3 regions of the Fictibacillus iocasae genome follow, and region 1 is predicted to be linked to each of the others. Evidence: riboswitches for the same ligand, from Rfam matches in the RefSeq annotation. Region 1 holds a riboswitch; each other region holds the start of a gene.
The links. A riboswitch is a leader RNA that binds a small molecule or an ion and turns the genes downstream of it on or off. The one in region 1 is predicted to bind S-adenosylmethionine.
Positions count from the first base shown of each region.

Region 2: linked by a shared signal. The riboswitch ahead of ACFQPF_RS09275 (MetQ/NlpA family ABC transporter substrate-binding protein) and the one ahead of ACFQPF_RS16155 (Fur-regulated basic protein FbpA) in region 1 are both predicted to bind S-adenosylmethionine.
Region 3: linked by a shared signal. The riboswitch ahead of ACFQPF_RS04410 (methionine ABC transporter ATP-binding protein) and the one ahead of ACFQPF_RS16155 (Fur-regulated basic protein FbpA) in region 1 are both predicted to bind S-adenosylmethionine.

Region 1 covers NZ_JBHTCP010000050.1:91,028-93,287, forward strand. Annotated here, with positions in the region: gene ACFQPF_RS16150 (LLM class flavin-dependent oxidoreductase) at 1-774, shown strand, start outside; gene ACFQPF_RS16155 (Fur-regulated basic protein FbpA) at 822-977, opposite strand; SAM riboswitch class I at 1,075-1,198, opposite strand; gene ACFQPF_RS16160 (mechanosensitive ion channel family protein) at 1,337-2,197, opposite strand.
Region 2 covers NZ_JBHTCP010000015.1:19,662-21,921, forward strand. Annotated here, with positions in the region: gene ACFQPF_RS09270 (methionine ABC transporter ATP-binding protein) at 1-567, opposite strand, end outside; gene ACFQPF_RS09275 (MetQ/NlpA family ABC transporter substrate-binding protein) at 584-1,393, opposite strand; SAM riboswitch class I at 1,478-1,592, opposite strand; gene ACFQPF_RS09280 (nuclease-related domain-containing protein) at 2,092-2,260, shown strand, end outside.
Region 3 covers NZ_JBHTCP010000009.1:48,752-51,011, reverse strand. Annotated here, with positions in the region: gene ACFQPF_RS04420 (anti-sigma-I factor RsgI family protein) at 1-277, shown strand, start outside; gene ACFQPF_RS04415 (hypothetical protein) at 373-705, shown strand; SAM riboswitch class I at 785-897, shown strand; gene ACFQPF_RS04410 (methionine ABC transporter ATP-binding protein) at 985-2,010, shown strand; gene ACFQPF_RS04405 (methionine ABC transporter permease) at 2,003-2,260, shown strand, end outside.

The DNA of each region.
Region 1 (2,260 bases):
GTAATGCTGCCTCATTACAGTGCCTATAAAGTCGCAGAAAATTTCGCCGTCCTTCAATCGCTGTTTCCTGACCGCATCGATCTTGGCATCGGGCGGGCACCTGGCGGGATGCCGCTTGCGACCATGGCGCTGCAGGAGAACGCCAGCCGCGATATTCGTGACTATCCGAACCAGATTGATGATGTAGCAGATTACCTGCACGGACGCACTGAGCATCATCGCTTTCAAGGTTTGAAAGCCACACCGCAGCCTGAGACGTCGCCTGAACTATGGCTCCTCGGCTCAAGCGGTTCTAGCGCGAGTGTAGCGGCCGAAAAAGGCGCCGGCTTCTCTTTTGCGCATTTTATTAATCCGATCGGCGGGCCGCAGGTGATGAATACTTATCTTCAAGCGTTCACGCCTTCTCACATCAGCCAAAAACCGGCCAACAGTGTAGCTGTTTTTGCTGTTTGTGCCGAAACGGAGGAAGAAGCGGAGAGGCTCGCTTCAAGTCTTGATCTCTCCATTCTTCTCATTGAAACAGGCAAAAGCCGAAACGGTATTCCAAGCGTCGAGCAGGCGGAATCATTCCCGTATACACCGTTTGACCGGGAACACATCGCGAACAACCGCGGCCGGATTATCGTCGGCACACCCGCGAAAGTGAAAGCTCAGATTGAGCGCCTTGCGAGGGCATATCAGACTGACGAAGTCGTGATTGTCAGCATCATTCATGAATTTGAAGCCAAGCTGCAATCTTATAGGCTCATTGCAGACGCATTTCGAGGTGAATGATCGGAAAAAAGCAGGATCGCCATGATCCTGCTTTTTTAATTTTACTGTTACGACGTCTCCTCACTCGGCCTTAGGAGCAGCTGCTTATACTCGCGTTCGAGATCTTCGAGGGAGACTTCATACAGATGCCTTCCATCACTCGTTTTATAAATATTATGACCGAGCAAGCTGGTAATCAGCTTGTCTTTTTGATCGTCGTTCATATGTATCCGTCTCCCTCCTTTTAAACGTAAAAAAACGTCTCTCCTTTTTATAAAAGAAGAGACATTCGTTAGACTGTTCATACGTCCGCACACGCTCTTCTTATCTTTCCGACGCTGCTGTAAAGAGAATAGCGTCCGATGGATTTGGCACAGTACCGTTTAATTCCAGCCTGCTGCCGAGGGTTCAAAGGGCCAGATCCCTCCCCCTCTCATAATAAGAAAAAACATTATTCACTTATATTAAATGTAAGCGGTTTTCATGAGAAAGTCAAATGCCGGGGGCCGGTACGTTTCCATTGCATCCTTTGAGTTTCCTTGTATGAAGGAAATGCGTACCGGACCCCGGATTAACGTTAGCTCTATGCCATCACTTTCACTTTCTTTTCGATATGCACCTGATGAGGATAAGGGATTTCGATTTCCGCTTCATCAAGGGCTTCCTTAATGGCTTTTCTTAACTCTCTTTCTACGCCCCATTGCTCCATGTTTGTTGTCTTTGCCAGAATTCGTATGACAACTTCAGACGAGCCAAAGCTTTGAACACCTAACACGTTAGGTCCTTCAATGATGTTTTCATTCACTTCCTTCACGCTCTCACACGCCGAACGGATCACCGCTAAGGCTTCATCGATGCTTTCTTCATAGGCGATGCCGATGTCGACAAGCGCTTGCATGTTTCCTCGTGAATGATTGGCAACTGTACTGATCTCGCGGTTCGGCATATAAAAAAGGGTGCCGTCAAACGCTCTGACGTGAGTGGTTCGTAAACCGACTTCCTCCACGATGCCTGAAACACTGCCAATCGTGACAAAATCTCCAACGTCCATTTGTTTTTCCAGCAAAACAAAAAAGCCTGTTACGATATCACTGACAAGGCCCTGTGCACCAAATCCTATGGCGAGTCCAAGAATACCTGCACCAGCGATGAGTGTTTTAATATCCAGCCCGAACAATTCGAAAATAATTCCTGCAAATACAAAAATCAGGATATAAGAAAACAGGTTAAGTACAAGCTTTTGCAAGGTGACGACACGGTTTGTCGTCATTCTTTTATTTTTCGCTGCTTGATCGAACATACGGCTGATGACCGTTTTGCCGATTGTTTTAACGATAAAAAAGATGATGAGAATGATGCAAAGCTTTAAGAAGATCATCCAAGATTGCACCATCATTTCTCCCCAGTTTACTTTAAGCAGCCATTTTTCTATTTTTTCCATCATGCCCTCACTCCTATGCCGTTCTTTGCTGCGCTTTCCAAATTACATTATTCGTGCTCAAATCCT
Region 2 (2,260 bases), on a different contig from region 1:
CTCTTTGTTAATTTTGAGCAGCAGATCGAGAATCGCCTCGGTTGTATCTGGATCGAGTGCACTTGTCGCTTCATCACTTAATAAAATTTCCGGCTCATGTGCGAGTGCCCGTGCGATCGCCACACGCTGTTTCTGGCCGCCAGACAGCTGAGAAGGGTACGAATCCGCTTTTCCCTCAATGCCGACGATCGACAAGTATTTTTTCACACGGTGGTCAATTTCCGCTTTCGGCAGCCCGGAAAGGCGCAGTGGAATGGAGATGTTTTCATAAACGGTCGCTGTTTTCAGCAGGTTGAATCCTTGAAAAATCATGCCGATTTTTTTGCGCGATTCACTTAGCTTGTTAGAAGGAAGCTTCGTGAGCTCGGTGCCGTTTACCGACACTGTTCCTTCTGACGGCTTTTCAAGCAAATTCACACAGCGGATGAGCGTGCTCTTACCTGCTCCGCTGTACCCGATCACGCCGTATATCTCACCCTTTTTCACGTCGAGGGAGACGTTTTTCAGCGCCTCCACACTCCCTTTTTTCGTCACAAACGTTTTGGACACGTTCTGCAGCTGAATCATACGCTCCTCCCCCCTTTTACCAAGACGGCAGAACGGCGCCGTCGAATTCATTTTCAATAAAGTCCTTCACTTCTTTCGAGCGGTACGCTTTCTCAAGCTTCTTCAACACCTTATCGTTCTTGTTCTCACCGCGCACAGCGACTAAGTTCACGTGCGGCGAATCGTCTCCTTCAATGAACAGAGAGTCTTTCTTCGGCTTCAGTCCGTGCTCGATCGCGAAGTTGGTGTTGATCGTTGCCGCTGTCAGTTCATCCAGCTGTCTTGGAATCTGTGACGCTTCTAGCTCCACAAACTTGACGTTTTTCTTGTTCTCCACAATATCTTTTTGCGTCGCTTCCATGCCAGCGCCTTTCTTTAGCTTGATCAGTCCTGCTTTTTCATAAAGATTTAGCGCTCGTGCCAAGTTGATCGGATCGTTCTGAATGCCAAGCTTGTCGCCTTCCTTGATGTCATCAATGCTCTTAATCTTGTTTGAGTAGATGCCGAGCGGGAACGTCACCGTATCGAAAACTTCTACAATATCAAGCTTGCGGTCTTTCTTGAACGTATCCAAGTACGGCTCTGTCTGGAAGCTGTTCGCGTCCAGTTCCTTTTCCGACAGCGCCACGTTCGGCATCACGTACTCGTTAAATACCTTCAGTTCAATCTCCAGGCCGTCCTTCTCCGCTACCTCTTTTACCTTTTCAAAAATCTGCTCGTGCGGTCCAGCCGTCACACCGATCAGCAGCTTATCCTCCGGCAGCGCCTCGCCTTTATCCGCCGATCCGCTCGCACACCCCGTCAACGCAAACACCAACACTAGTAAAAAAAGTCCCCATTTTTTCATCTTTCAATTTCCTCCTCTTGTTTTGTAAACATCAAAAAGCCTCTCTGAAAGTTTCAGAGAGGCATCATATACGGAACCGGACCTCTCTCATCTTTCAAAACACATAAGTGTTCTGCAGGATTTAGCACCTGAACTTACAACATGTAAGTTTGGTTGCCGGGTTTCATAGGGCCAGTCCCTCCACCACTCTGGATAAGAGTAAATATTCTCAATATTTAATTGTTTACAATCATAATGCCGAGTGCAGGTCGTTGTCAACACTATTTTTTCTAGTTGCTGATCGGCTGGCTAGCATTTGTTTGCGAATTTGAGGAGTTTATTTGCGAATCCGGCTTATTTCTTTGCAAATCTGCGCCTCTTATTTGCAGGTATGAAAATTTATTTGCACGGCGAAATTTTATTTATTCTTCGACATGTTTGTTTGCAGCACACCCTCGTTATTTGCACCCTCCAAAATCTATCATTTTCTCAAAAAACAGCACCTCTGCAAGTCCAAAACGAGACTTGCTCTAAGCGGCCATCCCCATCTACAACCAAATCCCCGCTGAGAACACCATTTTACTCATTTGGCTGCACCCGCTAATTATGTCATGATGACTTCCAAAAGGGAGGTGGATCCATTGGTCACCATTCTAAAAAAGAGGGATATCCCGCTCAAAATTTTAAAGCTTGAGGCATTGTTGAGGAGGCTTCCGGCTATGCACAAAAAGCGGGCGGACATTGAAGAAGATCTTGCGCGAAGCTTGGCGGGGTATCGCGGTGAGCAGGCGCTGCATTATGATTTTCAATTTCTCAAGCAAAACCATTATTCTGTGCTTGAAGACCTCAGGCTAGAAAATGAGAATGGCGATTTTTTTCAAATTGACT
Region 3 (2,260 bases), on a different contig from region 1:
TTCAGTTAAAAAGGAAACACCAAAAAGAACGAATGCGATAAAATTTCAAACATCCACTGAAAAGCAAAAGGTGCGCGAATTTAAGCAGCATGCAGAAAGATTTCCTTTGCAAAACAAGCAAAACAAGCAAAAAAAGGACAAAAATCTGCAAAAGAAGTCAGTTGTCAAAATCAAAGTAAGAGGGCCTGTCCAGACTTCTACAATAAAACGCAGTGAAAAGAACCATGTACACAAAGGGAAGGGGAAAGAAAAGCGTAAAGAAAAATCTGTCAGATGATAGGGTACGAAAGATGCCCGCTGTCGAAGGCTTTTGGCAGGGATAACCATAGCGTTCCCCGAAATCGGTGTTATAACGGTTTGGGGGGATTTTTCATGTTGAATGCATCGTGCTGGGAGAACCAAATTGCTAAGAGTCCATATTTGCCATTGTTCGGAATTAAAGAGCGCCCTTTATTCTTTATGGAAAGTGAGACCAAGGTGATCATCAGGTATAAAGAAGACACGATTCCGATGAAAATTTCCATTTCAGGAGAAGCAGAGAACCTGTCCCTTTTGTTTGAAGGGAAAGAAAAGCTATCCAAAATGCTGAAAGACGGGCGGCTGGAATTTGACGGAGCATTCAAGCAAAGGCTGAAATGGGAAGCTGTTCTGTTCCTGGCATCACAGTGGGAAGAGCTGAAAAGTACTCTTTTATTCAGTAAATAAAGATATTGGCACGTATTGTTTGACATCATTCGGCATGGGTGCTACAATTCAACACAGTTAAATAAACAAGAACAACTTGTTCTTATCGCGAGAGGTGGAGGGACTGGCCCGATGAAACCCGGCAACCGCCAGCATTATGCTGGAAAGGTGCCAATTCCTGCAGAGTAAGAAATTTACTTTGGGAGATGAGAAGAAGGTGCATAGATAATATTATGCCTTTCTGCTCATTTTAAGCAGGAGGGCATTTTTATTTTTGCAAAGAAGGCAGGGGATGATACCGTGATCACATTAGAATCAGTCAAAAAAGTGTTCCGCACTAAAGATGGTGAGGTAAACGCAGTTGACACGGTCGACTTACATGTTCAACAAGGAGAAATATTCGGCATCATCGGATATAGTGGCGCGGGGAAGAGTACACTTATTCGAATGCTTAACATGCTGGAACGTCCAACAAGCGGAAACGTGACGGTAGCAGGAAAATCATTGTCTCATCTGTCCGCTGGCGAACTAAGAAAAGCTCGTCAGGAAATCAGCATGATATTCCAGCATTTCAATTTATTATGGTCACGCACCGTTAAAGAAAACATCGCTTTTCCTCTTGAAATTGCAGGTAAGTCCAAGGCCGAGATCGATAGTCGAGTCAATGAGCTCATCAAGCTTGTCGGGCTTGAAGGCCGCGGCGGATCTTATCCGTCACAGCTGAGCGGGGGGCAGAAGCAGCGGGTCGGCATCGCTAGAGCACTGGCAAACAATCCGAAAGTCCTGCTGTGTGATGAAGCGACTTCAGCACTTGATCCGAAGACGACAGAAAGCATCTTGGATCTTCTAGTAGAGATTAATCAGAAGCTGGGACTTACTATCGTTCTCATCACACACGAAATGCACGTTATTCGAAAAATTTGCCATCGTGTTGCGGTGATGGAGAACGGGAAAGTGGTCGAGCAAGGTGAAGTACTAAGTGTTTTCAGAAATCCGTCGCAAAATATTACGAAGGATTTTGTGAAACAAGTAACAGAGCCGGAAGAAACAGTGGATACGATTAAGCATTTGGTAGAAGAGTTTCCTGAGAGCAAGATCATCCGCTTAACTTTCGTTGGTGGAAGCGCTGAACAGCCGGTCATCACCCAGCTGATCCGTAAATTTGATCTCTCCGTTAATATTTTGCAAGGAAAGGTTTCACAGACTCAAAATGGCCCATATGGTTCATTGTTCATTCAGTTAGATGGCGAGCAGGAATCAGTGGATCAAGCAGTTGCCTTTCTTCATGAGCATCAAGTAGAAGTAGAGGTGATTGATAATGCTTAAAGATTTATTTCCGAATGTACAGTGGGATACTATTCTTACGGCAACTCTTGAAACACTTTATATGTCGGCTGTTTCCGTCGCGGCAACATTTGTGCTCGGACTTTTTCTCGGGCTGGCATTGTTTCTTACAGGCAAGGGAAACCTTTGGGAAAACGCGTTTCTTAATGGACTGATTGCAGCGGTCGTGAACATCTTCCGTTCCATTCCATTTATTATCTTGATTATTTTATTAATCCCATTCACGAAGATT